2 regions of the Escherichia albertii genome follow, and region 1 is predicted to be linked to the other one. Evidence: riboswitches for the same ligand, from Rfam matches in the RefSeq annotation. Region 1 holds a riboswitch; the other holds the start of a gene.
The links. A riboswitch is a leader RNA that binds a small molecule or an ion and turns the genes downstream of it on or off. The one in region 1 is predicted to bind cobalamin.
Positions count from the first base shown of each region.

Region 2: linked by a shared signal. The riboswitch ahead of btuB (TonB-dependent vitamin B12 receptor BtuB) and the one ahead of PS053_RS05100 (hypothetical protein) in region 1 are both predicted to bind cobalamin.

Region 1 covers NZ_CP117568.1:1,021,399-1,037,096, reverse strand. Annotated here, with positions in the region: gene PS053_RS05155 (BMC domain-containing protein) at 1-323, opposite strand, end outside; gene pduJ (propanediol utilization microcompartment protein PduJ) at 347-622, opposite strand; gene PS053_RS05145 (glycerol dehydratase reactivase beta/small subunit family protein) at 642-992, opposite strand; gene PS053_RS05140 (diol dehydratase reactivase subunit alpha) at 982-2,814, opposite strand; gene pduE (propanediol dehydratase small subunit PduE) at 2,824-3,342, opposite strand; gene PS053_RS05130 (propanediol/glycerol family dehydratase medium subunit) at 3,357-4,025, opposite strand; gene pduC (propanediol dehydratase large subunit PduC) at 4,035-5,699, opposite strand; gene pduB (propanediol utilization microcompartment protein PduB) at 5,718-6,530, opposite strand; gene pduA (propanediol utilization microcompartment protein PduA) at 6,527-6,811, opposite strand; gene pduF (propanediol diffusion facilitator PduF) at 7,323-8,132, shown strand; gene pocR (transcriptional regulator PocR) at 8,336-9,250, shown strand; cobalamin riboswitch at 9,334-9,508, shown strand; gene PS053_RS05100 (hypothetical protein) at 9,727-10,161, shown strand; partial or broken gene PS053_RS05095 (bifunctional adenosylcobinamide kinase/adenosylcobinamide-phosphate guanylyltransferase) at 10,309-10,687, shown strand; gene cobS (adenosylcobinamide-GDP ribazoletransferase) at 10,684-11,427, shown strand; gene PS053_RS05085 (IS110-like element ISEc20 family transposase) at 11,526-12,722, opposite strand; gene ldtA (L,D-transpeptidase) at 13,058-13,993, shown strand; gene PS053_RS05075 (DUF6387 family protein) at 14,428-15,303, shown strand; gene PS053_RS05070 (helix-turn-helix transcriptional regulator) at 15,454-15,672, shown strand.
Region 2 covers NZ_CP117568.1:3,237,040-3,252,737, forward strand. Annotated here, with positions in the region: gene PS053_RS15765 (citrate-proton symporter) at 1-270, shown strand, start outside; gene fabR (HTH-type transcriptional repressor FabR) at 375-1,025, shown strand; gene PS053_RS15775 (YijD family membrane protein) at 1,025-1,384, shown strand; gene trmA (tRNA (uridine(54)-C5)-methyltransferase TrmA) at 1,434-2,534, opposite strand; cobalamin riboswitch at 2,648-2,840, shown strand; gene btuB (TonB-dependent vitamin B12 receptor BtuB) at 2,906-4,750, shown strand; gene murI (glutamate racemase) at 4,695-5,552, shown strand; rRNA gene PS053_RS15795 (16S ribosomal RNA) at 5,924-7,465, shown strand; tRNA gene PS053_RS15800 (tRNA-Ile) at 7,534-7,610, shown strand; tRNA gene PS053_RS15805 (tRNA-Ala) at 7,653-7,728, shown strand; rRNA gene PS053_RS15810 (23S ribosomal RNA) at 7,914-10,815, shown strand; rRNA gene rrf (5S ribosomal RNA) at 11,008-11,123, shown strand; gene murB (UDP-N-acetylmuramate dehydrogenase) at 11,258-12,286, shown strand; gene birA (bifunctional biotin--[acetyl-CoA-carboxylase] ligase/biotin operon repressor BirA) at 12,283-13,248, shown strand; gene coaA (type I pantothenate kinase) at 13,277-14,227, opposite strand; tRNA gene PS053_RS15835 (tRNA-Thr) at 14,589-14,664, shown strand; tRNA gene PS053_RS15840 (tRNA-Tyr) at 14,673-14,757, shown strand; tRNA gene PS053_RS15845 (tRNA-Gly) at 14,874-14,948, shown strand; tRNA gene PS053_RS15850 (tRNA-Thr) at 14,955-15,030, shown strand; gene tuf (elongation factor Tu) at 15,145-15,698, shown strand, end outside.

The DNA of each region.
Region 1 (15,698 bases):
GAGGCGACTGTTGGTGCTGGAGTTTCACTTGTTTCAACCGCCACATTCAAGGCTTCTGGTATGTGGGGCAGAATGCCCTCTCCCGGGCGGGCAATCACTTTGTGCGCGACAAGGCCATTTCGCTGTCCGGCGAAACTGGCACCCGTCGCGATTGCCGCATTAACCGAGGCGACATCACCGATGATTTTGATGAGCGTCCAGCCTGAACCATTGGTCTTCTCAAGGCCAACCAGCGTGATGGACGCGGCTTTTGCCATCGCGTCTGCACAACTGATGGCGAGGGCCAGGCCACTGATTTCAAGTAATCCCAGTGATTGTTTCACGCTGTGCTCCTTAGCAAATGGGGTTATGCAGATTTAGGCAAAATAGCCTCAACATCACTGTGTGGGCGCGGGATGACATGGCAGGATTTCACCTCGCCAACGGCGCTTGCCGCAGCGCTCCCGGCATCAACGGCGGCTTTTACTGCGCCAACATCACCGCGGACCATCACCGTAATCAGACCCGAACCAATTTTTTCATAGCCAACCAGCTGTACGTTGGCAGATTTAACCATGGCATCTGCAGCTTCAATTGCGCCAACTAACCCTTTTGTTTCAACCAGTCCTAGTGCGTTGTTCATACGGCGTTTCTCCTGTGGATTATGAGTGGCCTTCCCGGAAAGGAATGCCTTTTACCAGGCGGGCAGCGTTATTGCCGATGCTGCGCCGGGCATGGTTATCTTGTTGATACATCAGCGTAAACAGTGGCGCTGATGTCGGTAAGTTTTTGTAATGCACAATCAGTTTTTCCCGGTCGCAGGCTATGCCAACCAGCAGGGGGGACTGACGAGCAGCCTGCCAGGCGCTATCGATAACTTCACCTGACGGGATCTGTTGAATGTGAAAGGGAATACCTTCCTCTTCAATGCCAAGAAGCACCTCATTCCATGTATCGATACAGTTACCGATTTCCGTGACGACAATGACTGGCGCATGATCTTTACTTTCCATAAGCCGACTCCTTGTGCCAGGAAATGAGTAGCCCGGTAGCTACTGCATTGCGCGGACCTTCGCTTCCACGGATATTCCCGCGCCCGGCGACCAGGCGATAATGCGCCAACGCATCGGTAACTAACTGCGGTATCTCGAAATCCAGCGAAGAACCGCCTACCAGAACGACGAATGGAATATCGCGAATATTTCCGCCAGGACTTACCTGACGTAGCGCGCGCAGGGCATTGGTTACGAAGACGCGCTCTTTTGCACTGCGACGAACAGCGCGTACTTTTTCCAGCGTTAAATCGCCGGGAATGGGCACCAGTTCGTCGGGTTTCACCACACAAACGCGGGCAAATACATGAGGGGATAATGGAGTAGGGAAGAACTGAACGCTGCCGTCTTCATGGCGTAAATGGAACAGGCTTTCTACTTTTGCCAACGGGTACTTTTTGATTTCTTCTGCCAGATAACGATCATTTAAGCCCAGTTCCCGGGCAATAATCATCGTCACCATGTCGCCCGCTCCCGCAAGGTGAGTGGCTATCATTTCCCCTTTTTGATTGATGATGGAGGCATCGGTAGAGCCTGCGCCTAAGTCCAGAATTGCCAGAGGGCGTGTGGTTCCAGGGGTAGTTAAGGCTCCCTGAATTGCGGCTTCTGCTTCTGCGCCTCCGACCTGCACATCAACATGCAGTTTTCGCTTAATTTCACTGGCGATCATCGCCATTTGCAGACGGTCGGATTTCACCATTGAAGCGATACCTACAGCCTGTTCCAGTGAAAATTCACCCGCCAGACCACCGGTTACGCTGACGGGAACAGAGGTATCTATCGCCAGTAAATCCTGAATAAAAATTTCGTGGCTGGGTTTATTGGTCAGCTCCGCCATAGTCTGGCGAACATGCTCCAGCATACCGCCGATATTGGTACCGGATTCGCCTGTTACGTTTTCCAGTTTTGAGCACTCGCCGACTGCTTTCATAATGGCGTCGGCACCTGCTGCAACATCAACTCGTATTGTACGCCCGGCAGAAAGCAGCTCGATGTTTCCAGCGGGTATCGAACGGGTTTTAACGTCTCCAGACGGTGTTTTCACCACGACTGCAGAACGGTTGCCTATTAGCGCTCGTGCAACAGGAACGATATTTTTAGTCTCTTCGGCATTGAGGGTGAAAACAGTAGCAATCCCATACGGGTTAGACAGGGTTTCGATAACCTTCCCGGGAACGGCGACTTCAATAGCGGCCAACATACCGAGCGGAATACGATCGATATAGAGGACTTCATCAACAATGGGTAAAGGAATTTCCAGTCGGTTACTGACCAGCACGCCATCATCGCGTTGCAGAATAACGCCAGTCAGTTGATACCCGGCACGCATGGAGGCGTTTATCATGGTCGCGATATCGGCAAAATCAAATGCCGATGACACGACCAGAATGTACGGGGCATTCGCCGGGCGTGTTAACAACTCTTGTGGAGTGATAGTGAGCCCCACGCCCAGTCCCACTCCGCCCGGAGTTTTCGGGTTGTGGCCAATCATGGTTGATTCGGTGATGATGGTTTCCGTAATGGTTTCCATCGCCACATCGCCAATGACAGGAGTTGCTTCGTTGATACGAATAAGTGAAATATCGCTGACATTGATGCCGACTTTTTTCGTTGCCTGTACGAGAGCCTCCTGAATACCCTGCACGTTACGCAACGTACCTTTGATTCCGGTGGTTTCCGCAAGGGCGCTGCTCACGAATAACAATTCTCCAGACGTACTGAGCGTCGCCAGGGCAACTTCTGTGGATGAATTGCCAATATCAATGCCTGCTATATATCGCATAGTTCGTCCTTAATCGTCGCCTTTCAGTTTTTTACGCGCGGCATACAGTTCTGCGGCTTCGCGGACAAATGCAGCGCAAATTTTGGCCTGATAATGACGTTCAAGATCGTCAGCAATGGCAATGAGTTCTTGTTTAGTTGAACGATAAGGGCGTAACGCATTGTAGATTTCAAGGATGCGATCGTCTGGCACGGATGTAAGCTCGGCGGCACGTTCAAAATTCATCGCCAGGCGATCACGACCAGCATCTCTGGCAATCGCGGCCTGAATACGCAATGTTTCAGAGGTTATGCGCATATCCTGAGCGGTGACTTTATCGCTGAGTACATTTTCCAGCGTGAAATCGTCGAGCGTTTTATTGGTCGCCGTTTTGACCCATTCTGGATGTTTATTTGCCAGCGGGTAATCAGTCACTTTGGCGCTCTGTATTGACGAGTTGGGGGTCGCAGAAACAGGGGTTGCACCCTGTAGACTGTTCATGCGGTTCAACACGTCCCTGACCATCGACTCAATTGCATCGGTATTCATGAAGGTTTCCTTTGTTAAAACGTCACGCGCAGTTCTTGCGGTTTTTTGCCAGTTACCACGTACTTCGTCTCTTTGATATGCAAAATGGCTGATTTGGCCTGGTATTTAGGCCGCGCCATTTGATCGTTGAGGGTCGGAACTGGTTGTGGAGATTCACGCTTCGCATAACGCGCAGCGTTTTTGCCAATCTGGCGGTAAGTTTCCAGCGTCAACAAAGGCGCTTGCGGGAAAAGTTCCAGGTTAGACAAAGGGGGAAGCCCCTGCTGGTGGATAACCGTGGTGCCTTTTGACTGAATACCAATAGCAATGCCGGAACCACTAAGGCGATCGCCTTCGACCGCCACGAATGCGACATCAGACGATTTAAAGCAGCGAATCACACGGGCTTTAATGCCTTCTTCTTCGATGCCGGCAATCACTTCGCGCAAGATGTTTTTATGCGGAATGCCGATAATATTGACGGTCTGCGCCAGGCCAAATGCCGGGCCTACAGCAATAATGACTTCATCCTGTTGAGTACCTTGTTGGGCTTCGCCAGTTTCGGTCAAAAAACTCCCGGCATCCGGTGTGGAAGTGGCAGTAGCGGCGACAGGTGTGCGAAATGACACGGACTTGTCGCTGGTTTGCATTTCTGCCAACACGTCTTCGATTACCTGACGTAGTAATTTTTCGTTAATTTCCATTTCTCACCCTTAGTCAATTTCGTTGGGATCAAGTGCGCCGGGGATATTTTTGATTTCTTCCCAGCGTTCTCCTTGCAGGCGATAACCCGTAGCCGGTCCGGCGTAATCATTGACGTCATTGACCGCAGAGAGCACTTGTCCGTCATCGACGATAATGGCTGAGGTATGAAGATAATCGCCGGTCAGTTTCGCTTTTTGCATGTTGAGCATGTCCTGGGCGACATCGGTAAAACCACCTTGCGCCAGGGCTTTCACTACTTCCAGGCTGTTACGGTTTTTATTGATAATTTCCTGGGCGAACTTAATGTCTTCTACGATGTTGCGTTCCGGCATATCTTTCGAGCCGTGGGCATAGGTCGCTGCTTCGACCTCTTCATCGGTAATCAGGGGTAATCCCATACCGGCAAAGACAGCCTGTAAAGCGCGTGCAGCCTTATTGCGGATGGCGACAACATCTTCTTCGCGCACCGGTCGCAGACCGCCATCAACCTTCAGGTCACGCTGAATGACGTTGTAGTCATCGAAGTCTTCGGCGTCTTCGTTTGAACCGGCAAACATGTTGTCGTAGTTCGGCACAGCGGAAAAACCGGAAGAGATAAAGTCAGTGCCCGGCAGAAACTGCATCAGGAAACGCGCGGTACGGCGCATATCTGAGTGGGTAAAGGTCTGGTCGTTACTGGAGGCGCATTCCAGATCAAGCGATGAACAAATTAAATTTTCCGCCAGCACTGCACGGATGCCTGACGGCACCGCCGATGGAACGCCAATGCAACTTACCGAACCATTTTGCAACCCCTGAACACCTGCAGCTTTGGTGATATAAATGCAGCGAGCTTCGAGATAAAGCATTGATTTCCCTTCCGCGTAGCCCATCTGCACTTCAGAGCCGGAGCCGGAAGTAAAGCGCATTTTCAAGCCGCGAGAAGCATAAGACGACGCGAGAAATCCTTTTGACCACGGGGTATCATCGCCATCGGTGAAAACGGGTTCTGTGCCGTAGACAGAAATCGTTTCGGCATAACAGGTATGGCCTAGCATACCGAGTTTCAGTTCGGTGGCTTCTTCCAGTGAACATTGGGTCAAAACGCCCGGGCGCCCAACCTGCGAACCCACCAGCAGAGCGATGGCGTTGAACGGCGCATAGCGAGCAACGGCGACGGTGGTTTCCTGTTCGTCAAACCCTCGCCATGCACCTTCAGCCGCGTCGGCAGCAATTTGTACTGGATTATCTTTAACGTTTGTGACGTGAGCCTGTTGTGATGGTGTCCGACGGGCGCGCATTTTTTGCATCGCCATCATCATCTCTACCACATTCATTTGCGAAACTACTTCGACGATTTTAGCGGGCGTCATTGCAGTGGTAAGGGGAACGATATCGCTACGTTTGACATTGGGATCGCACAACATATTGGCAAGTTTGACCGAGTCCATCGCGATGACTTCTTCGGCACGCGCGAGATTGATGCCGTAGCGGGCGATAAAGTGGTCGATCAGGTCAAACTGGCTGGCAGGTTTTCCATCCAGTTCGGTGATGGCGCCGTTAACAATTTTTATTGACGGTTTTGGATCGTTCGGGCTTTCCATCGCAATGAAGCCTTCTTCAATCCACTCTTTAACGAAACCGTCCTGGTTGACCGGACGTTTGGCCAGTGCTTCAAATCTTTTCGATCTCATGAATCTGCCTCAGGGAATTCAGATGTAGGAAGGGCGATCGTTTTTCGGTGTATCGCCGAGAGTCGAAAGTACGGTTTTACCGATTTCGCGTGCGGAGATGACCGCCTGACGGACTGCGCCGGAGTCACCCGAGATAATCAGAATGACTTCATTGCTGTAGCTGGTGCCTTGAGCTGGTGAGCTGTATGCCACTACATCCACATTGGCGGACTTCAGCGCGGTATCGGCCATCAGAACACCAACAGCGGCTGGAGCGCCGACAATAACGCCGCAAGCGCGACCCAGAGGTGCGCCAAACGCTTTTTCCAGTGCATAGCTGGCGCGGGCGGTGTATTGCAGTTCAAGATGCCCGGCTTCGTTGGCATAGACATCACCAAAGGTCCGGTCGAGTTCTTTCAGGGCAACTTCAATACCGCGTTTCACGTCGGAAACATCGTTGCCGCCTAAGAGGATTAACGAGCCGTGTCCGGCACCGCCTTTGGTATCGCGCGGAAGTTCAATGCTAATAACTTCAGTGTTTGTGGCTTTTACCGCTTCATCAGCGGCCATAATGTGTGGACCTGCGCCAATACGCGCACCCAGAATGCCAATGGAGCGATAGCGTTTTTCGAGTTTCATCGCGTCCAACAGGGCGCTATCAACGTTCGCAATGACCAGACCTACAGTGTCGCCAATAGCGGTGCCAACAAATTCCGTTAACGTGCAGCTTTTTTCTGCCATAGCCGTCTCTCGTGTTTGATGAGTGGTTTTTGGGAGAACCTCATGCGTTGGCGTCGCTACGCGGGCGATGACCTGTGCCATGATTTGTTCGACCAGTTCATTGCTGCTCATGGGTTAATTCCCTTTGGTAAGATTTTTTCGACATCGGTATGTGGGCGGGGAATAACGTGTACTGCTTTTACTTCACCGACGTTACGCGCGGCGGCGGCACCTGCGTCTGTTGCCGCTTTTACAGCCCCGACATCACCACGAACGATGACGGTCACCAGCCCGGAGCCTATTTTTTCGTAGCCGACCAGTAATACATTTGCCGACTTCACCATGGCGTCTGCGGCCTCTATGGCGGCAGTTAAGCCTTTGGTTTCTACCATTCCTAACGCTTCTTGTTGCATAAAGACCTCGCCTGGTTTTTTTGACGATATGACTATAAAAAAAAGCGAAGAAAAAGAATGGCTGACTTAATCGGTCTATGAGGAAAATTAATAGAGAATAAATATTATAAAATTGCTTTCATTGGTCATAGGTCATTAATTTGTTGATTATTTTCTGCGGTGTTTGATGTGAATTAATGGCATTGCTACCGAGGATTTTATTTTAAATAGTGCTCTGTTGAGTTTAGTGCGTTGGCGTGAATTGTGATACTTGTTTAAGTTTTATTATGTAAGGATGACAATTTTTTATTGTGGAAATTTGGTGGTGTTTGCTGCTTAAACCGTGATTATTGCTGTGTTGAGGTTTTAGCGATAACAATAATTTGCTATATCAACACGACTTTTCCACGAGTCAATCATGCATGTTGGCAATATTTTCCCCAGAGCAATTTTTATAGTTGCGCTCGATATACACAACAATCAGCGCACTATTGGCTGATGAAGAAATAAATTCCGCAAAGAAGGTGTCACTATGAATGATTCACTCAAGGCGCAATGCGTTGCCGAGTTTTTAGGCACCGGACTGTTCCTCTTTTTTGGCATTGGTTGTTTGTGTGCGCTCAAACTTGCCGGGGCAAGTCTGGGTCTGTGGGAAATTTGTATCATTTGGGGATTAGGTATTTCGCTTGCTGTTTACCTTACGGCAGGAATTTCCGGCGCTCATCTCAATCCCGCGGTTACGATTGCTCTATGGTTGTTTGCCGCTTTTCCTGGTCGTAAAGTGCTGCCATTTTGTGTGGCGCAATTAGCGGGAGCCTTTGGTGGTGCGGTTCTGGCGTATTTTTTATACAGCAATTTGTTCATCGATTTTGAATCTGCCCACAATATGGTTCGTGGTAGTGCAGAAAGTTTACAACTTGCCAGTATCTTTAGTACTTATCCTGCAGCGGCGTTAAATATATGGCAGGCGGCGTTGGTTGAAGTAGTCATCACGTCTATGTTAATGGGGGTGATTATGGCATTGACCGATGATGGTAATGGCGTGCCAAAAGGCCCTCTTGCGCCTTTACTGATTGGTATTCTGGTCGCTGTTATTGGTGCTTCTACCGGACCATTAACCGGTTTTGCCATGAATCCAGCGCGTGATTTTGGGCCAAAAATTTTCACCTGGCTTGCGGGGTGGGGGGAAATTGCGATGACTGGCGGACGCAATATTCCTTATTTCGTTGTACCCATTATTGCTCCGGTTATTGGTGCATGTATTGGTGCGGCAATTTATCGCTTTCTCATTGCGCAGAATTTACCTGTCAATAGTGTTACGCCTAAAGGTATCAGCGAATAGTGAAATAATCTGGCGGTTATAATCGTTTATTTTTTTACTGTTTGTGATCTGCTTTCCGAACTTATTAAAAAGTCTCCCACGCTACGGAGGCTTTTGTTATTGTCCAGTATACTTCGCGTCAGTTAAACATCAGGGATGATGTGAAGTTTAAATGTAAAGCAATTGTTTTTACTATAACAACAAATTAACTGGGAGGTTTTATCATGATTTCTGCGGCGACACTTAATTCAGAACTCATTAATAAAATCGCGCAGGATTTTGCGCAGGCGACCAGCCTTGCGGTTGTCGTGGTCAATATCCACGGTGATGAAATCTCAGAACTGTTTAACTTCACTCCATTTTGTCAGATGATGCGGCAGCATCCTCAGCTTAGTACTCGCTGCCGTATGAGCGATCGTTGTGGGGGCCTGGAATCTTCTAAATCCGATCAACCGTGTATTTATCGCTGTCACGCAGGATTAACCGATTTCTCAATTCCTCTGGTGATCTCCGGGCATTTAGTTGGCTTTGTGTTGTGTGGACAAGTTCGCCTGCGTAATGATGATGTCGATTTGGTTGATATTCTGAATGTTGATGATTGTTGGCAGGCAGACCCCGAACTACTTAATGAATTTCGCAAAGTACCGGAGATGGATTACTCGAGAGTTATGGCCTCTGCCGATTTGTTGAAGTTGATTGTGGAAAATTGTCTCAAGAAGCAACTCAATTTTGTCGTTATTAAAGAGAATAAATCTCATTCGGATTCGGTGCGCCAGACTCGTACGCCTAATCCCCACGATAATAAAATGAAAAAAGCATTACGTTATATAGATGCGCATTTATCAGACGATTTGCGTTTGGAAGATGTTGCCTCGCATGTTTATCTAAGCCCTTATTATTTCAGTAAGTTGTTTAAGAAATATCACGGAATTGGTTTTAATGCGTGGGTAAACCAACAACGGATGGCCAGCGCCCGTGAGTTGCTGTGTCATAGTGACTGGAGCATCGCCAGCATTGCGCGTAATTTAGGCTTCTCACAAACCAGTTATTTTTGCAAAGTTTTTAGACAGACTTATCAGGTAACGCCGCAGGTATATCGTCAACAAATTAGCGAAAATACGGCTGCGGAAACGGCATAAATTCAATGTAAAAAATGAGGGATAATTAAATAGACTCTGGCAGTAATAATTCATTGACGTGTTATGGGAAAAGTGAAATCAGCTCATAACATACGCTGACAGGTTTGGCACATTTGTGCCTGGGAAGAGGGTGGAAATCCCTCGCAGCCCCCGCTGCTGTAATGCTGACAACCCCGAAAATGCCACTGATCGTGAGATCGGGAAGGTCGGGTGAGGATGATGCTAAGCCAGAAGACCTGCCTGTCAGTTAATACCAACAACTTCGGTGGGAAGTGGGTTGTCCAGAAGAGCCCTGTTGGGTACTGGCGCGTCTTTATACCCCTACCACCCTGAAAGGATCAGGGTATGGCGACATTATTAAGTTCATTCATCGTAAAACCGACAGGCATCAGGAGTGCAGTTAAAGCGCAGCAATCTTTTTTCATGGCATATCGTTCTGACCGTCATGGCCGTAAATCAAGTGGGAGACGGGAGGTATGAAAACGATAAAGCCAGAATCAATAGGTCTTTTTTGTCTCTCATCTGGCGATGTTGAACTGGCGAAATATCTGGCTGGCATGTTGCCAATAACCTGTTTTGTCGGTGAGGATTGGCAGCAAGGCTTCCGGTCTTGCAACGGTGGGCTATTACAATCGTTATCAGATGCGTTTCGTGATTATTCAGTGTTGTTATTGATTGCTGAAAGCGGGGCATTCATACCAGAAAATCTCCCTCACTCTGATGGAGTGACGGTCATCTTAATAGCAGAGCACAATGCCCGCTTGCTGGCTGGTCCGGCTGGTGGTGCAACAGCATTAATCCATTATCTGGATGAGGCGTGTCAACGTCGGAGAACCGCCGTCAGTGACGCACTTTGTCGGGCGTTAACAAGAGAAAATCGAGCTATTCCACAATGCGGTTTTAATTCATAATATGTTGATAAAAATAAGTTTTTATTGCGCGCAGTATTCGTCGCGGTAATGTTATTACGGTCAGCAACGATGGAGTATCCATTGTTCTGATTAAAAAATATCATCACATAATTGAACCAGGAGTCAGTCTGATGATTTTTGTGACGAGAAGAGTCGGCACGGATAGAGCATCATCGGCAAAGTCGCCCGGCGCACGTGGAATGCTGGCAACAACGTAATGGGTTAATTGACGTAGACATTAATTCGCAGAATGCTGTGTTGCTGGAATGTATTATGACAATGGTGACTAATCTGTTGTTTGAATATAGCCGCGATACGATGGCGAGATTCCGTCGTTGATTACACGTGTCAACCTTGTCCTGCAACGGTCGTATTAGTGACCAATGAGGTGGTGATGAACATTGTGTTGGAAAATCGTCTGGCGCGATATCTTCGTGATATTGCCAGATGAGGAAATCAATGGTTAGCTGTTGTGGAAGATGAAGTATGGTTGGTCGATCCAGGTATTGGAGTAAAATTTAAATGAGTAAATTATTTTGGGCGATGCTCTCTTTTATTACACGTCTGCCTGTTCCTCGACGCTGGTCCCAGGAGTTGGATTTTGAACATTATTCTCGCGGTATTATTACCTTTCCTTTAATTGGATTATTACTGGGCGCAATTAGTGGTCTGGTATTTATCGCGTTACAGGCATGGTGTGGTATCCCATTGGCTGCGCTGTTTAGTGTACTGGCTTTGGCTTTGATGACGGGCGGGTTTCATCTGGACGGTCTTGCGGATACTTGCGATGGTGTTTTTTCGGCACGTAGTCGCGATCGCATGCTGGAAATTATGCGCGATAGCCGTTTAGGAACCCATGGTGGTCTGGCGCTGATTTTTGTCCTGCTGGCAAAAATTTTGGTGTTGAGTGAGCTGGCCTTGCGCGGTGAGCCGATGCTTGCATCGTTGGCGGCGGCTTGTGCTGTAAGTCGTGGTAGCGCCGTATTGCTGATGTATCGTCATCGTTATGCTCGGGAGGAGGGGCTTGGTAATGTTTTCATCGGTAAGATAGAGGGACAGCAAACCTGTGTCACCATTGGGTTGGCGGTTATTTTTTCCGCAATATTATTGCCAGGTATACAGGGTGTGGCTGCTATGGTGGTTACGATGGCGGCGATTTTCATACTTGGTCAGCTACTTAAACGTACTCTGGGAGGGCAAACTGGCGATACGTTGGGGGCGGCTATTGAACTGGGGGAACTGGTTTTCTTGCTGGCGCTATTGTAAGGCCGATAGCTTAAGGGAAGCCATGTTATCCCGGCAGAGATTGAGTTCTGTCTCAACATTGAATCAAGGGGGGTGCCCCTATTAAGTTGTCAAGCATGTTATGACGCCTGCGGGGTATAAAAAGTCCCGTCGCGCATCATGGCGAACAGAACGTCGCAGCGTCGTCTCGCCAGGGCGATAAGCGCCTGATTGTGTCGTTTTCCCTGACTCATTTTGCGGGTGTAGTAAGCCCTGGAGAGCGGATCCCTGAGCGCGGCGAAGGCCGACAGGAACAACGCCCGTTTGAGAGCTTTATTACCCCGTCGCGAGGGATGCTCACCGCGTATTGACGAGCCGGATCGCCGAGTTACCGGCGCAAGGCCAGCATAAGCAGCGAGATGTGCGGCAGAGGCGAAGGCGCGGCAGGCGACCTCGGTGAGGAGTCTGGCTGCGGTCCTGACACCGACTCCGGGCATACTGGTCAGGACCGGGTAAAGAGGGTGAGCAAGAACTCGCTGTTCTACCTCAAGCGCCACCTCGTCTCTTTGCTTACGCAGCGTGATGAGCTGGAGTGCCAGACGTGGCAGTACTACGGCAGTGGCATTCGTGCCGGGAACGACGACGGTTTGTTCGGCCAGTGCCTGAGCTATGTCTGCTGCAAGGCGTTTACCCAGACGAGGCGCAAGTTTGCAGAGCTGGGCTGCCAGCTTCTTCTCACCCAGCGAAGCGAGTTTTTCTGGTGAGGGATATCGCTGGAGAAGATCGAGTACCGCCGGGTGATCAAGTCTCGGACCGAGAACGCGCTCCAGTGCCGGATGTATCTGGGTCAGAAGGCCGCGGATACGGTTGCTGGCCTGCGTTGTCTGTGCGGCAAGATCATCATCGAAGCCGCAGAGCATGGAGAGTTCGGCGATTTGCTCGTCAGCCAGTTTCAGCGTGCGTAGCGCGTGAGGCAGGGTACGGGCAGCTTCGGCAATGATGGCAGCGTCACGAGCATCAGTTTTAGCTTCACCGGCGTGTAAGTCGGCTATGCGGCGCATGGCCAGTCCAGGGAGGTATCCGACAAGGACTCCTTCTGAGCGGGCAACGGCGACAGGTAACGCACCGATGGTAGCTGGCTGATCAACAACCAGCAGTATCTGACCATGTTGTTTCAGGTCAGATATTAGCGACCTGAGTTTGTTTTCGTCGTTGGGTAATGCTTTATCGAACAGGCGTTTACCTGAACGATTAATGGCTACAGCGTGATGCGTATCTTTACCGACATCAACGCCGATAAAGACCTGGACGGATTCGTAATCGCTGGATTCGGTCATTCTGTCTCCCTTGTATATGGGTTAACCAGATAACCACGGGGAGCAGGTACCGGCATCCACGTTACAGACGGTCCCGGCAAAAGTGCCTGACCTGACCCCTATTAGCGGTTACCAGCGCCCCACCAGACCCGGTGACATCACCCCCCGGATCATGGACGACTGGGGGCAGTAATCATGCCGGGTCTGGCTGGCTAACACCCCATTATAAGGGGTACGAATAAAGTAACGGGGGGGGGGACACCTGGCATAAAAACCGTTTGAAATTCACTGTTAGAAACGAAAAGTCTGGGAAAAGCTATAATAATTGAATTGCTTTCGCGACTTAGGAAAGGGAAATGATGCGTCGTGTAAATATTTTTTGTTCATTGGTTCTACTTTTTGTCAGTCATAATAGCCTGGCGGTAACTTATCCATTACCTCCTGAGGGCAGTCGTTTGGTGGGGCAGCCCATTACGATAACTGTTCCTGAGCATAATACCCGGCCTTTGGAAACCTTTGCCGCACAACACGGGCAAGGTCTGAGTAATATGCTGGAAGCAAATCCGGGAGTAGACGTTTTCTTACCAAAGTCGGGTTCACAATTGATCATACCGCAGCAGCTTATTTTGCCTGCTACTGCCCGGAAGGGGATTGTCGTTAACGTCGCTGAGATGCGTCTTTATTATTACCCGCCAGACAGCAATACTGTGGAAGTGTTTCCTGTAGGCATTGGCGAGGCAGGGCGTGAAACGCCGCGTAACTGGGTGACAACCGTGGAGCGTAAACAAGAAGCGCCAACCTGGACGCCGACACCCAATACCCGCCGCGAATATGCTAAACGTGGCGAGAGTTTGCCTGCGTTTGTTCCTGCTGGCCCCGATAATCCCATGGGGCTATATGCTATTTACATCGGTAGGCTTTATGCAATCCACGGAACCAACGCAAATTTTGGTATCGGACTGCGGGTAAGTCAGGGGTGTATACGCCTGCGTAATGATGATATCAAATACCTGTTCGATAACGTGCCTGTAGGTACACGCGTACAGATTATTGATCAACCGATAAAATATACGACGGAGCCAGACGGTTCGAAATGGCTGGAGGTTCATGAACCGTTGTCGCGCAATCGTGCGGAGTATGAGTCAGACAGAAAAGTTCCTTTGCCGATAACGCCTTCTTTGCGGACGTTTATCAACGAACAAGGCGTTGATGCGAATCGCGCAAATGCCACGTTACAACGTCGCTCAGGTATGCCAGTACAAATTAATTCCGAATCAGGGAAGATGCTTTAAAATGACAGTCGAGTAAAAAGCAAAAAGCCTGCTTGAAAGCAGGCTTTTTTAAATTTGGCTCCTCTGACTGGACTCGAACTTCATCTGTATCTCCTGCTGTTAGTGGCTTTCAAAAAATGGCGTTTGTTTTTACCATCATATTTACCAGCATTTTTAATGCCATATCACCATAAAGTCAATTACTATCAATTAGTTATGACAATACGCTTCACTGAACCTCACTGAACGATCTCCCTCTTCTGCTACAAATCTTCAATCACTGATTCAACAGATTACTGCTATTACCCGATATGTTTACCCCCGGAAAGATAACGAAAGACAGAAGAACACTATATGACCAATGCTGAGAGCGCCAGCTATCATTATTCCCTTTCTCTATGCTGCTGGATGCGTTAACGTCAATGTAATGAACATCAACATTTTTAGGGAAAAGAATGACAAAAAGAATACCTGTCGCGGAGATAGTGGAAGCATTAAGCAAATGGTTTGATGTTAGCCGCTATGATGCGTTGAAAGACCTCACTCTGGAACAAATTTATGCAGAGCTGGAAAGGCGCATGTTTGTCTATAAAGCCAGACAGCAATGGGAAACACTGGACGATAAGCATCGTAATGCCGTTATTCACCATGATGCGATGATCCACTCTGGTAGGGTCTTGCTGGAGGATAAATGGATCTCTGAAAGCCACATGCTGTCTCATAGCTATGCTGTCAGGCCAATGACAAGGAACTCACTGTTTAACTATGGACGGGCAATGTATCGGCTGGAGAATACGCCTCAAGAAGAAAATGTTTCAGTGAGTTCGGATTACATCTCTGAATACCTGAAACAGGGAGGGCTGAATCCTGCGAACAAGATGCTGATTGAAATTGACTTGGAAGAAGCCAGCAGTGACGATCTGGCTGAACACCTGAAAGTGCTTATCAGTCAGTGGCAAAAGCACCTGAAAGTGCCTAAACCACCGGAAAAAGATTTCCGGTTTGGTCATAAAACATTCCAGAAGATACTTGATTACAAGATTATCCCACTGATGGACCTCATCGCTTGGGAACAGCTCAACAACCAGAAAATCAAATACCCTGTATTGGCTGGTATCCTACACCCCGATATGCGTTATGCCAGAGGTAGCGAGCAAATCAAAGACACTGATTATCCGCTTGCCCACGGTTTTTTAAGCAATGACAATTATTTCAAGTCACTGAATGATTTTTTCATAAAAAACAATCTGGTGAAAAACTCACCTATTCTTGATGTCATCGCAATGAATGACAAACCAGAAACAAAAAAGAAAACAAGGGACATCCACTAACACTGAACTTCCCCTGTATTCATTTCTTATAAACATCCCCTGAATTCACTGGTCCTGAACATCCCTCTGGTTCAGGGCTGGTGAACCAACCTAGTTTTCCACAAGCGATCTCCCTACAATTATCTCCATCAAATAACACAGGAGATAAATATGGTTAAAAGAGAAATAAAAGCAAAGACAACGTTTATCCGTTTACCAGAAGTAATAAAACGCACCGGATTTGGTAAAACGTGGATTTACGAACTGATTAAGGCCGGACGGTTTCCATCGCAGGTGAAAACAGGGATAAGAGCGGTGGCATTCATTGAAAGTGAGATTGATGAATGGATTGACGCGACTATTCGAAACTCACGCCAGAACGCTGCATAAAAACAGAAACAAGATCTCGTGTCGAA
Region 2 (15,698 bases), 2.2 Mb from region 1:
TTCGTGATGGTCAGCTTTACCACGTTGGGCGGCGTACCTGTGATGTTGCTGATCTCTGAGCTGTTGCCCAAACGTATTCGCGCTCTGGGATTTGCCCTGGTCTATAGCATAGGTGTGGCAATCTTCGGCGGTTTTGCACAATATTTTGCGACACAATCCATTGTGTTACTGGATAGCCTGACGGCTCCGGCGTGGTATCTGGGCGGGGGAACGTTGTTATCGATGTTGGCGTTGTTGTTCGTGAAAGAACCGGCTAAAGAGCTGCAATAATTCTGTCTGGTTGCGTTACTGTTCATTCACAACACGGGATGAATCCAGTATGTTCATTCTTCTGGTATAGTGCCAGCGGTACTTTTGGCAAGGATTCAGACATCGTGATGGGCGTAAGAGCGCAACAAAAAGAAAAAACCCGACGTTCGCTGGTGGAAGCCGCATTTAGCCAGTTAAGCGCTGAACGTAGTTTCGCCAGTTTGAGTTTGCGTGAAGTGGCGCGTGAAGCGGGCATCGCTCCCACCTCTTTTTATCGGCATTTCCGCGACGTAGATGAACTTGGTCTGACAATGGTTGATGAAAGCGGCTTAATGCTGCGTCAGCTAATGCGCCAGGCTCGTCAGCGTATTGCTAAAGGCGGGAGTGTGATCCGTACCTCGGTCTCCACATTTATGGAGTTCATTGGTAATAATCCGAATGCCTTCCGGTTATTATTGCGGGAACGCTCCGGCACCTCCGCTGCATTTCGTGCCGCCGTCGCGCGTGAAATTCAGCACTTCATTGCGGAACTTGCGGACTATCTGGAACTCGAAAACCATATGCCTCGTGCGTTTACTGAAGCGCAGGCTGAAGCCATGGTGACGATTGTCTTCAGTGCAGGCGCCGAGGCGTTGGATGTCGGCATTGAACAACGTCGGCAATTAGAAGAGCGACTGGTACTGCAACTGCGAATGATTTCGAAAGGGGCTTATTACTGGTATCGCCGTGAACAAGATAAAACCGCAATTATTCCGGGAAATGTGAAGGACGAGTAATGAAACAAGCAAATCAAGACAGAGGTACGCTGCTGCTGGCACTGATTGCTGGCTTATCGATTAATGGTACTTTTGCAGCGCTATTTAGCTCCATTGTGCCATTTTCTGTATTCCCTGTTATTTCCCTGGTACTGACAGTTTACTGCCTGCATCAACGTTACCTTAATCGCACTATGCCTGTCGGTTTACCGGGACTGGCCGCAGCCTGCTTTATTCTCGGTGTACTGCTGTACAGCACTGTGGTTCGAGCGGAATACCCGGATATCGGTTCTAACTTCTTCCCGGCCGTGCTGTCCGTCATTATGGTGTTCTGGATTGGCGCTAAGATGCGTAACCGTAAACAGGACGTTGCTGAGTAATCGGTATCATGCCGGATGCGATGCTGGCGCATCTTATCCGGCCTGGGTTTTACTTCGCAGTCAGTAACACACCGCACTCCATATGGTGTGTATAAGGGAACTGATCAAACAGAGCCAGACGTTCAACTTTGTGCGTCTGGCTTAATGTTTCCAGATTCTTACACAGTGTTTCCGGGTTGCAGGAGATATACAGAATACGCGGATACGCCTGCACCATTTTCTCGGTTTCACTGTCCAGACCGCTGCGCGGCGGGTCGACAAAAATGGTTTCGCACTGATAACTCTTTAAGTCGATTCCCTGTAAACGGTTAAACTCGCGTACGCCATTCATCGCCTGGGTAAACTCTTCCGCTGCCATACGAATTATTTGTACGTTATCAATATGGTTAGCGGCAATGTTGTATTGCGCCGCGGCGACTGACGGCTTGGCGATTTCGGTGGCGAGTACCCGATCAAAATTACGCGCCAGCGCTAACGAAAAGTTACCGTTGCCGCAGTACAGCTCCAGTAAATCGCCCTTTGATCCTTTGGTGACGTCCAGCGCCCATTCCAGCATCTGAATATTCATCGCCGCGTTCGGCTGGGTGAAGCTATTCTCCACCTGACGGTAGATCATCTCTTTGCCTGCTACAGGCAGACGTTCGTCGATGTAATCTTGATCCAGCTCGATTTTGGTTTTCGTTGCCCGACCAATCAGATGTACATTCAGATTCTGCGCGCGCAGCGCATCACGCAGAGCTTCCGCCTGCTGACGCCACTCATCGTCCAGCTTTTTATGATACAGCAGGGAAACCACTGCCTGGTTACTTAGCGTGGTGAGGTAATCAATCTGGAACAGCTTGTTGCGCAGAACGGGATTATTACGCACGCCCGCAATCATTGCCGTCATTAACTGGTTGATAAGTTCACTGGCGGCAGGAAAGCTCTCTACGCGGATGCGGCTTTTGGTTTGCTGATCGAAAATGATGTGGTACAGGTCATCGCCATCGTGCCAGATGCGGAACTCTGCACGCATCCGGTAATGACTGACCGGCGAGCGAAACACTTCCGGAACCAGGTCAGAAAACGGTGCCATCATACTTTGCAAACGCACCACTTTTTCGGCTAACTGCGCTTCATACTGTTCTGTTGGAAGGTGTTCGGGGGTCATGATGTATCCTGAAAAATTAAAGTACGCGGCGATTGTAGGGATTGCTCATCAGATGTCCAGATCTTGATGAATTCCTATTTGTGAGCTACGTCTGGACAGCAACTTGTTACAACCTGTAGCATCCACTCGCCGGTCCTGTGAGTTAATAGGGAATCCAGTGCAAATCTGGAGCTGACGCGCAGCGGTAAGGAAAGGTGCGATGATTGCGTAATGCTGACACTGCCATCCGGTGGGAAGTCATCATCTCTTTTGTATCCTGTGGATACCCCTCCAAGCCCGAAGACCTGCCGGCCAACGTCGCATCTGGTTCTCATCATCGCGTACTATCGGTGAAACCTGCGGCATCCTTCTTCTATTGTGGATGCTTTACAATGATTAAAAAAGCTTCGCTGCTGACGGCGTTCTCCGTCACGGCATTTTCTGCTTGGGCACAGGACACCAGCCCGGATACTCTCGTCGTTACTGCTAACCGTTTTGAACAGCCTCGTAGCACTGTGCTGGCGCCAACGACTGTTGTGACGCGCCAGGATATTGACCGCTGGCAATCGACTTCGGTCAACGATGTGCTGCGTCGTCTTCCGGGCGTGGATATCACTCAAAATGGCGGGTCAGGTCAACTCTCTTCTATTTTTATTCGTGGTACTAATGCCAGTCATGTATTGGTGTTAATTGATGGTGTACGCCTGAATTTGGCGGGGGTGAGTGGTTCTGCTGATCTTAGCCAATTCCCTATTGCGCTGGTGCAACGTGTCGAATATATCCGCGGGCCGCGATCCGCCGTTTATGGTTCTGATGCGATAGGCGGGGTAGTGAATATCATCACGACGCGCGATGAACCGGGAACGGAAATATCAGCGGGATGGGGAAGTAATAGTTATCAGAATTACGATGTCTCTACACAGCAACAACTGGGGGATAAAACACGGGTAACTCTGTTGGGTGATTACGCCTATACCCATGGCTTTGACGTTGTTGCTTATGGCAATACCGGAATGCAAGCGCAGCCAGATAAAGATGGTTTCTTAAGCAAAACGCTTTACGGCGCGCTGGAACATAACTTTACCGATGTCTGGAGCGGTTTTGTGCGCGGCTATGGCTATGATAATCGTACCAATTATGACGCGTATTATTCTCCCGGCTCGCCGCTTCTCGATACCCGTAAACTCTATAGCCAAAGTTGGGACGCCGGGCTGCGCTATAACAGCGAACTGATTAAATCACAACTGATTACCAGTTACAGCCATAGCAAAGATTACAACTATGATCCTCATTATGGTCGTTATGATTCGTCGGCGACGTTGGATGAGATGAAGCAGTACACCATCCAATGGGCAAACAACGTTACCGTTGGGCACGGTAATATTGGTGCGGGTGTTGACTGGCAGAAGCAGACCACGACGCCGGGCACGGGGTATGTTGACGAGGGTTATGATCAGCGTAATACCGGTATCTATCTGACCGGGCTGCAACAAGTCGGCGATTTTACGTTTGAAGGCGCAGCACGCAGCGACGATAACTCTCAGTTTGGTCGTCATGGCACCTGGCAAGCCAGCGCCGGTTGGGAGTTCATTGAAGGGTATCGTTTTATCGCCTCTTATGGCACGTCTTACAAGGCTCCTAATCTTGGGCAACTGTATGGCTTCTACGGTAATCCGAATCTGAATCCTGAGAAAAGTAAACAATGGGAAGGTGCGTTTGAAGGCTTAACCGCTGGGGTGAGCTGGCGTATTTCTGGGTATCGTAACGATGTCAGTGATTTGATCGATTATGACGATCACACCCTGAAATATTACAACGAAGGGAAAGCGCGGATTAAAGGTGTCGAGGCGACTGCCAATTTTGATACCGGTCCTCTGATGCATACAGTGAGTTATGATTATGTCGATGCGCGTAACGCGATTACTGATACGCCGCTGTTACGTCGTGCTAAACAGCAGGTGAAATACCAGCTTGACTGGCAACTGTATGACTTCGACTGGGGTATTACTTATCAGTATTTAGGAACTCGTTATGATAAGGATTACTCTTCCTGGCCGTATCAAACTGTGAAAATGGGCGGTGTGAGTTTGTGGGATCTCGCGGTTGCGTATCCAGTCACCTCTCACCTGACAGTTCGTGGTAAAATAGCCAACCTGTTCGACAAAGATTACGAGACAGTCTATGGCTACCAAACTGCAGGACGGGAATACACCTTGTCTGGCAGCTACACCTTCTGAACCACGTCCCACCGTGCTGGTGTTTGACTCCGGCGTCGGTGGGTTGTCGGTCTATGACGAGATCCGCCGTCTCTTACCGGATCTCCATTACATTTATGCTTTCGATAACGTCGCTTTCCCGTATGGCGAAAAGAGCGAAGAGTTTGTTGTTGAGCGCGTGGTGGAAATTGTCACTGCGGTGCAAGAGCATTATCCCCTTGCGCTGGCGGTGGTGGCTTGCAATACAGCCAGTACCGTTTCGCTTCCTGCATTACGCGAAAAGTTCGCTTTCCCGGTTGTCGGTGTTGTGCCGGCAATTAAACCCGCTGCGCGTCTAACTGCTAATGGCATTGTTGGATTGCTGGCAACCCGCGGTACGGTGAAGCGTTCTTATACCCATGAGCTGATCGCCCGTTTCGCCAATGAATGCCAGATAGAAATGCTGGGATCGGCGGAAATGGTTGAATTAGCTGAAGCGAAGCTGCATGGCGAAGACATTTCTCTGGATGCGCTAAAACGTATCTTGCGTCCGTGGTTGAGAATGAAAGAACCGCCAGACACCGTTGTTCTGGGCTGTACCCACTTTCCTCTATTACAAGAAGAGCTATTGCAAGTGCTGCCAGAGGGAACCCGACTGGTGGACTCTGGCGCAGCGATTGCTCGCCGAACGGCCTGGTTGTTAGAGCATGAAGCCCCGGAGGCAAAATCTGCCGACGCTAACATTGCCTTTTGCATGGCAATGACGCCAGAAGCTGAACAATTATTGCCTGTTTTACAGCGCTATGGCTTCAAAACGCTCGAAAAACTGGCAATCCCGGACTGATTTGGTTGAATGTTGCGCACTCGGAAAATTATTTTAAATTTCCTCTTGTCAGGCCGGAATAACTCCCTATAATGCGCCACCACTGACACGGAACAACGGCAAACACGCCGCCGGGTCAGCGAGGTTCTCCTGAGAATCTCGGCAGAGAAAAGCAAAAAATGCTTGACTCTGTAGCGGGAAAGCGTATTATGCACACCCCGCGCCGCTGAGAAAAAGCGAAGCGGCACTGCTCTTTAACAATTTATCAGACAATCTGTGTGGGCACTCGAAGATACGGATTCTTAACGTCGCAAGACGAAAAATGAATACCAAGTCTCAAGAGTGAACACGTAATTCATTACGAAGTTTAATTCTTTGAGCATCAAACTTTTAAATTGAAGAGTTTGATCATGGCTCAGATTGAACGCTGGCGGCAGGCCTAACACATGCAAGTCGAACGGTAACAGGAAGAAGCTTGCTTCTTTGCTGACGAGTGGCGGACGGGTGAGTAATGTCTGGGAAACTGCCCGATGGAGGGGGATAACTACTGGAAACGGTAGCTAATACCGCATAACGTCGCAAGACCAAAGAGGGGGACCTTCGGGCCTCTTGCCATCGGATGTGCCCAGATGGGATTAGCTTGTTGGTGAGGTAACGGCTCACCAAGGCGACGATCCCTAGCTGGTCTGAGAGGATGACCAGCCACACTGGAACTGAGACACGGTCCAGACTCCTACGGGAGGCAGCAGTGGGGAATATTGCACAATGGGCGCAAGCCTGATGCAGCCATGCCGCGTGTATGAAGAAGGCCTTCGGGTTGTAAAGTACTTTCAGCGGGGAGGAAGGGAGTAAAGTTAATACCTTTGCTCATTGACGTTACCCGCAGAAGAAGCACCGGCTAACTCCGTGCCAGCAGCCGCGGTAATACGGAGGGTGCAAGCGTTAATCGGAATTACTGGGCGTAAAGCGCACGCAGGCGGTTGATTAAGTCAGATGTGAAATCCCCGGGCTCAACCTGGGAACTGCATCTGATACTGGTCAGCTTGAGTCTCGTAGAGGGGGGTAGAATTCCAGGTGTAGCGGTGAAATGCGTAGAGATCTGGAGGAATACCGGTGGCGAAGGCGGCCCCCTGGACGAAGACTGACGCTCAGGTGCGAAAGCGTGGGGAGCAAACAGGATTAGATACCCTGGTAGTCCACGCCGTAAACGATGTCGACTTGGAGGTTGTGCCCTTGAGGCGTGGCTTCCGGAGCTAACGCGTTAAGTCGACCGCCTGGGGAGTACGGCCGCAAGGTTAAAACTCAAATGAATTGACGGGGGCCCGCACAAGCGGTGGAGCATGTGGTTTAATTCGATGCAACGCGAAGAACCTTACCTGGTCTTGACATCCACGGAAGTTTTCAGAGATGAGAATGTGCCTTCGGGAACCGTGAGACAGGTGCTGCATGGCTGTCGTCAGCTCGTGTTGTGAAATGTTGGGTTAAGTCCCGCAACGAGCGCAACCCTTATCCTTTGTTGCCAGCGGTTAGGCCGGGAACTCAAAGGAGACTGCCAGTGATAAACTGGAGGAAGGTGGGGATGACGTCAAGTCATCATGGCCCTTACGACCAGGGCTACACACGTGCTACAATGGCGCATACAAAGAGAAGCGACCTCGCGAGAGCAAGCGGACCTCATAAAGTGCGTCGTAGTCCGGATTGGAGTCTGCAACTCGACTCCATGAAGTCGGAATCGCTAGTAATCGTGGATCAGAATGCCACGGTGAATACGTTCCCGGGCCTTGTACACACCGCCCGTCACACCATGGGAGTGGGTTGCAAAAGAAGTAGGTAGCTTAACCTTCGGGAGGGCGCTTACCACTTTGTGATTCATGACTGGGGTGAAGTCGTAACAAGGTAACCGTAGGGGAACCTGCGGTTGGATCACCTCCTTACCTGAAAGAACTGTACTTTGCAGTGCTCACACAGATTGTCTGATGAAAATGAGCAGTAAAACCTCTACAGGCTTGTAGCTCAGGTGGTTAGAGCGCACCCCTGATAAGGGTGAGGTCGGTGGTTCAAGTCCACTCAGGCCTACCAAATTTGCACGGCAAATTTGAAGAGGTTTTAACTACATGTTATGGGGCTATAGCTCAGCTGGGAGAGCGCCTGCTTTGCACGCAGGAGGTCTGCGGTTCGATCCCGCATAGCTCCACCATCTCTGTAGTGATTAAACAAAAAATACTTCAGAGTGTACCTGCAAAGGTTCACTGCGAAGTTTTGCTCTTTAAAAATCTGGATCAAGCTGAAAATTGAAACACTGAATAGTCGAAAGATTATTCGTGAGTCTCTCAAATTTTCGCAACACGATGATGAATCGAAAGAAACATCTTCGGGTTGTGAGGTTAAGCGACTAAGCGTACACGGTGGATGCCCTGGCAGTCAGAGGCGATGAAGGACGTGCTAATCTGCGAAAAGCGTCGGTAAGGTGATATGAACCGTTATAACCGGCGATGTCCGAATGGGGAAACCCAGTGTGTTCCGACACACTATCATTAACTGAATCCATAGGTTAATGAGGCGAACCGGGGGAACTGAAACATCTAAGTACCCCGAGGAAAAGAAATCAACCGAGATTCCCCCAGTAGCGGCGAGCGAACGGGGAGGAGCCCAGAGCCTGAATCAGTGTGTGTGTTAGTGGAAGCGTCTGGAAAGGCGCGCGATACAGGGTGACAGCCCCGTACACAAAAATGCACATGCTGTGAGCTCGAAGAGTAGGGCGGGACACGTGGTATCCTGTCTGAATATGGGGGGACCATCCTCCAAGGCTAAATACTCCTGACTGACCGATAGTGAACCAGTACCGTGAGGGAAAGGCGAAAAGAACCCCGGCGAGGGGAGTGAAAAAGAACCTGAAACCGTGTACGTACAAGCAGTGGGAGCCTCTTAATGGGGTGACTGCGTACCTTTTGTATAATGGGTCAGCGACTTATATTCTGTAGCAAGGTTAACCGAATAGGGGAGCCGGAGGGAAACCGAGTCTTAACTGGGCGTTAAGTTGCAGGGTATAGACCCGAAACCCGGTGATCTAGCCATGGGCAGGTTGAAGGTTGGGTAACACTAACTGGAGGACCGAACCGACTAATGTTGAAAAATTAGCGGATGACTTGTGGCTGGGGGTGAAAGGCCAATCAAACCGGGAGATAGCTGGTTCTCCCCGAAAGCTATTTAGGTAGCGCCTCGTGAATTCATCTCCGGGGGTAGAGCACTGTTTCGGCAAGGGGGTCATCCCGACTTACCAACCCGATGCAAACTGCGAATACCGGAGAATGTTATCACGGGAGACACACGGCGGGTGCTAACGTCCGTCGTGAAGAGGGAAACAACCCAGACCGCCAGCTAAGGTCCCAAAGTCATGGTTAAGTGGGAAACGATGTGGGAAGGCCCAGACAGCCAGGATGTTGGCTTAGAAGCAGCCATCATTTAAAGAAAGCGTAATAGCTCACTGGTCGAGTCGGCCTGCGCGGAAGATGTAACGGGGCTAAACCATGCACCGAAGCTGCGGCAGCGACGCTGATGCGTTGTTGGGTAGGGGAGCGTTCTGTAAGCCTGTGAAGGTGTGCTGTGAGGCATGCTGGAGGTATCAGAAGTGCGAATGCTGACATAAGTAACGATAAAGCGGGTGAAAAGCCCGCTCGCCGGAAGACCAAGGGTTCCTGTCCAACGTTAATCGGGGCAGGGTGAGTCGACCCCTAAGGCGAGGCCGAAAGGCGTAGTCGATGGGAAACAGGTTAATATTCCTGTACTTGGTGTTACTGCGAAGGGGGGACGGAGAAGGCTATGTTGGCCGGGCGACGGTTGTCCCGGTTTAAGCGTGTAGGCTGGTTTTCCAGGCAAATCCGGAGAATCAAGGCTGAGGCGTGATGACGAGGCACTACGGTGCTGAAGCAACAAATGCCCTGCTTCCAGGAAAAGCCTCTAAGCATCAGGTAGCATCAAATCGTACCCCAAACCGACACAGGTGGTCAGGTAGAGAATACCAAGGCGCTTGAGAGAACTCGGGTGAAGGAACTAGGCAAAATGGTGCCGTAACTTCGGGAGAAGGCACGCTGATGGTAGGTGAAGCGACTTGCTCGTGGAGCTGAAATCAGTCGAAGATACCAGCTGGCTGCAACTGTTTATTAAAAACACAGCACTGTGCAAACACGAAAGTGGACGTATACGGTGTGACGCCTGCCCGGTGCCGGAAGGTTAATTGATGGGGTCAGCGCAAGCGAAGCTCTTGATCGAAGCCCCGGTAAACGGCGGCCGTAACTATAACGGTCCTAAGGTAGCGAAATTCCTTGTCGGGTAAGTTCCGACCTGCACGAATGGCGTAATGATGGCCAGGCTGTCTCCACCCGAGACTCAGTGAAATTGAACTCGCTGTGAAGATGCAGTGTACCCGCGGCAAGACGGAAAGACCCCGTGAACCTTTACTATAGCTTGACACTGAACACTGGTCCTTGATGTGTAGGATAGGTGGGAGGCTTTGAAGTGTGGACGCCAGTCTGCATGGAGCCGTCCTTGAAATACCACCCTTTAATGGCTGGTGTTCTAACGTTGGCCCCTTATCGGGGTTGCGGACAGTGTCTGGTGGGTAGTTTGACTGGGGCGGTCTCCTCCTAAAGAGTAACGGAGGAGCACGAAGGTTGGCTAATCCTGGTCGGACATCAGGAGGTTAGTGCAATGGCATAAGCCAGCTTGACTGCGAGCGTGACGGCGCGAGCAGGTGCGAAAGCAGGTCATAGTGATCCGGTGGTTCTGAATGGAAGGGCCATCGCTCAACGGATAAAAGGTACTCCGGGGATAACAGGCTGATACCGCCCAAGAGTTCATATCGACGGCGGTGTTTGGCACCTCGATGTCGGCTCATCACATCCTGGGGCTGAAGTAGGTCCCAAGGGTATGGCTGTTCGCCATTTAAAGTGGTACGCGAGCTGGGTTTAGAACGTCGTGAGACAGTTCGGTCCCTATCTGCCGTGGGCGCTGGAGAACTGAGGGGGGCTGCTCCTAGTACGAGAGGACCGGAGTGGACGCATCACTGGTGTTCGGGTTGTCATGCCAATGGCACTGCCCGGTAGCTAAATGCGGAAGAGATAAGTGCTGAAAGCATCTAAGCACGAAACTTGCCCCGAGATGAGTTCTCCCTGAGACTTAGAGTCTCCTGAAGGAACGTTGAAGACGACGACGTTGATAGGCCGGGTGTGTAAGCGCAGCGATGCGTTGAGCTAACCGGTACTAATGAACCGTGAGGCTTAACCTTACAACGCCGAAGGTGTTTTGGCGGATTGAGAGAAGATTTTCAGCTCAGATTCAGAGTCCGAAGGGTTTTACGCTGAGACAAGGCGGCAAATGAAGCGAAGGAAGGAGCATACTGAAGTATGTGACTGACTTTCGGGAATGCAGCCGGCGCAGTATCAGTGGAAAAGACACAGGACAGAGCACAAAGAATTTGCCTGGCGGAGATAGCGCGGTGGTCCCACCTGACCCCATGCCGAACTCAGAAGTGAAACGCCGTAGCGCCGATGGTAGTGTGGGGCTTCCCCATGCGAGAGTAGGGAACTGCCAGGCATCAAATTAAACAGAAGGCCATCCATAAGGATGGCCTTTTTGCGTTTCTACAAACACTTCCTGTCATCATATCTACAAGCCATACCCCCGCAGATACGGTAAACTAGCCTCGTTTTTGCATCAGGAAAGCAGCTATGAACCACTCCTTAAAACCCTGGAATACATTTGGCATTGATCATAATGCTCAACACATTGTATGTGCCGAAGACGAACAACAACTACTCAATGCCTGGCAGCATGCAACCGCAGAAGGACAACCCGTTCTTATTCTGGGTGAAGGAAGTAATGTACTTTTTCTGGAAGACTATCGCGGTACGGTGATCATCAACCGAATCAAAGGTATCGAAATTCATGATGAACCTGATACGTGGTATTTACATGTAGGAGCCGGAGAAAACTGGCATCGCCTGGTAAAATACACTTTGCAGGAAGGTATGCCCGGTCTGGAAAATCTGGCATTAATTCCTGGTTGTGTTGGCTCATCACCTATCCAGAATATTGGTGCTTATGGCGTAGAATTACAGCGAGTTTGCGCTTATGTTGACTGTGTTGAACTGGCGACAGGCAAGCAAGTGCGCTTAACTGCCAAAGAGTGCCGTTTTGGCTATCGCGACAGTATTTTTAAACATGAATACCAGGGCCGCTTCGCCATTGTAGCCGTAGGTCTGCGTCTGCCAAAAGAGTGGCAACCTGTACTAACGTATGGTGACTTAACTCGTCTGGATCCTACAACAGTAACGCCACAGCAAGTATTTGATGCGGTGTGTCATATGCGCACCACCAAACTCCCTGATCCAAAAGTGAATGGCAATGCCGGTAGTTTCTTCAAAAACCCTGTTGTACCTGCCGAAACGGCTAAAGCATTATTGGCACAATTTCCAACCGCACCAAATTACCCCCAGGCGGATGGTTCAGTAAAACTGGCAGCAGGTTGGCTTATCGATCAGTGCCAGCTAAAAGGGATGCAAATGGGTGGGGCTGCGGTGCACCGTCAACAGGCGTTAGTTCTCATTAATGAAGACAATGCAAAAAGCGAAGATGTCGTGCAACTGGCACATCATGTAAGACAGAAAGTGGGTGAAAAATTTAATGTCTGGCTTGAGCCAGAAGTTCGCTTTATTGGTGCATCAGGTGAAGTTAGCGCAGTGGAGACGATTTCATGAAGGATAATACCGTTCCACTGAAATTAATCGCGCTGTTAGCAAATGGTGAATTTCACTCTGGCGAGCAGTTGGGTGAAACGCTGGGAATGAGCCGGGCGGCTATTAATAAACACATTCAGACACTGCGTGACTGGGGGGTTGATGTCTTTACCGTTCCGGGTAAAGGATACAGCCTGCCTGAGCCCATCCAGTTACTTAATGCAGAACAGATATTGAGTCAGCTGGATGGCGGCAGTGTGGCCGTGTTGCCGGTTATTGATTCTACAAATCAATATCTCCTTGATCGTATCGGAGAGCTTAAATCGGGCGATGCCTGCGTTGCAGAATACCAGCAGGCAGGTCGTGGTCGCCGTGGTCGGAAATGGTTTTCGCCTTTTGGCGCAAACTTATATTTGTCGATGTTCTGGCGTCTGGAACAAGGCCCGGCTGCGGCGATTGGTTTAAGTCTGGTTATCGGTATCGTGATGGCGGAAGTATTACGCAAGCTGGGTGCTGATAAAGTTCGTGTTAAATGGCCGAATGACCTCTATCTGCAGGATCGCAAGCTGGCAGGTATTCTTGTGGAACTGACTGGCAAAACTGGCGATGCGGCGCAAATAGTCATTGGTGCCGGGATCAACATGGCAATGCGTCGGGTTGAAGAGAGTGTCGTTAATCAGGGGTGGATCACGTTGCAGGAAGCGGGGATCAATCTCGATCGTAATACGTTGGCGGCCATGCTAATACGTGAATTACGCGTGGCGCTGGAACTCTTCGAGCAAGAAGGATTGGCACCTTATCTTTCTCGCTGGGAAAAGCTGGATAATTTTATTAATCGCCCAGTGAAACTTATCATTGGTGATAAAGAAATATTTGGTATTTCACGCGGAATAGACAAACAAGGTGCTTTATTGCTTGAGCAAGATGGAATAATAAAACCCTGGATGGGCGGTGAAATATCCCTGCGTAGTGCAGAAAAATAAGAAAGGGGAGCATTAGCTCCCCTGAAAATTATTTGCGTAGTCTGACCTCTTCTACCGCATGATTAGCACTTTTCGTCAGGATTAAACTGGCGCGCTCACGAGTAGGTAGAATATTTTGCTTTAAGTTCAGCCAGTTGATCTCTCTCCACAACGTCATGGCTGTCTTAATAGCTTCTTCCTTAGTTAATTTCGCGTAGTTATGAAAATAGGAATCCGGGTCTGTAAAAGCCCCTTCGCGGAATTTCAGGAAACGATTGATATACCATGTCTGAAGTAAGTCTTCCGGGGCATCAACATATATCGAAAAATCGACGAAATCAGAAACAAAAACATGATGCGGGTCGTGCGGATAATCCATCCCGCTCTGTAAGACATTTAATCCTTCAAGAATTAAAATATCAGGTTGAACAACAGTTTTATCTCCATCCGGGATCACATCATAAATAAGATGCGAGTAAACAGGAGCTGTAACGTTTGGCACGCCAGATTTGAGATCGGAAACAAACTTCACCAGACGATGCATATCATACGATTCCGGGAAGCCTTTCTTCTTCATCAGGCCACGCTCTTTAAGCACCTGGTTAGGGTGAAGAAAACCATCTGTGGTTATCAACTCAACACGGCGATGTTCCGGCCAACGGCTTAATAGCGCCTGTAATACACGGGCGGTCGTACTTTTCCCCACCGCGACGCTACCAGCAATGCTGATAATGTAAGGAATACGTTGCCCGTTGGTACCAAGAAACTGTTCCAGAACTGCCTGACGGCGCAGGTTTGAGCTTATATAGAAGTTCAGCAAACGCGACAGAGGCAAATAGATCTCGGCAACTTCTTCTAAGGAGAGATCTTCATTTATACCTTTGAGGCGGGCAATCTCTTCTTCCGTTAACGTCATGGGTACGGAATCACGCAGAGCTGCCCACTGGTTGCGGTCAAACTGTAGGTAAGGCGTCATTAACGTTTGCTCTTTTACACTCATAAGCATGTTTCTGGCGGTCATAGCTCTATCGGCAAAGCGATATTCGCCATGGCGCGTCACAGTTCAGTTTAATGGGATAATGGGCAGGAGGGTAACACCAGATGGGAAGGAATAATAAGAAAAAATCTCTTTCGGCGAGCTATCGTTGAAAAGCAATGTGACAGATATTCCATCTGATAAAAAGGATTGTGTCTTGATGGCGGTATGTTGTTAAGCAGAACGGTGCTGAAAAAGTGTGCTAATCAGCGCCTTCTTCGATGATTTCTTCATCGTCTCGAGCAAAATGTGACCAACAAAACAAATTATGCAATTTTTTAGTTGCATGAACGCGCATGTCTCCATAGAATGCGCGCTACTTGATGCCGACTTAGCTCAGTAGGTAGAGCAACTGACTTGTAATCAGTAGGTCACCAGTTCGATTCCGGTAGTCGGCACCATCAAGTCCGGTGGGGTTCCCGAGCGGCCAAAGGGAGCAGACTGTAAATCTGCCGTCACAGACTTCGAAGGTTCGAATCCTTCCCCCACCACCAATTTCGGCCACGCGATGGCGTAGCCCGAGACGATAAGTTCGCTTACCGGCTCGAATAAAGAGAGCTTCTCTCGATATTCAGTGCAGAATGAAAATCAGGTAGCCGAGTTCCAGGATGCGGGCATCGTATAATGGCTATTACCTCAGCCTTCCAAGCTGATGATGCGGGTTCGATTCCCGCTGCCCGCTCCAAGATGTGCTGATATAGCTCAGTTGGTAGAGCGCACCCTTGGTAAGGGTGAGGTCGGCAGTTCGAATCTGCCTATCAGCACCACTTCTTTTCTCCTCCCTGTTTTTTCCTTCTGTCTATTGCATTCAACAAGTCGGGCATGTTGCCTGGTTGATGTGGTGATATCACCGATTTATCCGTGTCTTAGAGGGACAATCGATGTCTAAAGAAAAGTTTGAACGTACAAAACCGCACGTTAACGTCGGTACTATCGGCCACGTTGACCATGGTAAAACAACGCTGACCGCTGCAATCACTACCGTACTGGCTAAAACCTACGGCGGTGCTGCTCGCGCATTCGACCAGATCGATAACGCGCCGGAAGAAAAAGCGCGTGGTATCACCATCAACACTTCCCACGTTGAATACGACACCCCGACCCGTCACTACGCACACGTAGACTGCCCGGGCCACGCTGACTATGTTAAAAACATGATCACCGGTGCTGCGCAGATGGACGGCGCTATCCTGGTTGTTGCTGCGACTGACGGCCCGATGCCGCAGACTCGTGAGCACATCCTGCTGGGTCGTCAGGTAGGCGTTCCGTACATCATCGTGTTCCTGAACAAATGCGACATGGTTGATGACGAAGAGCTGCTGGAACTGGTTGAAATGGAAGTTCGTGAACTTCTGTCCCAGTATGATTTCCCGGGCGATGACACCCCGATCGTTCGTGGCTCTGCTCTGAAAGCGCTGGAAGGCGACGCAGAGTG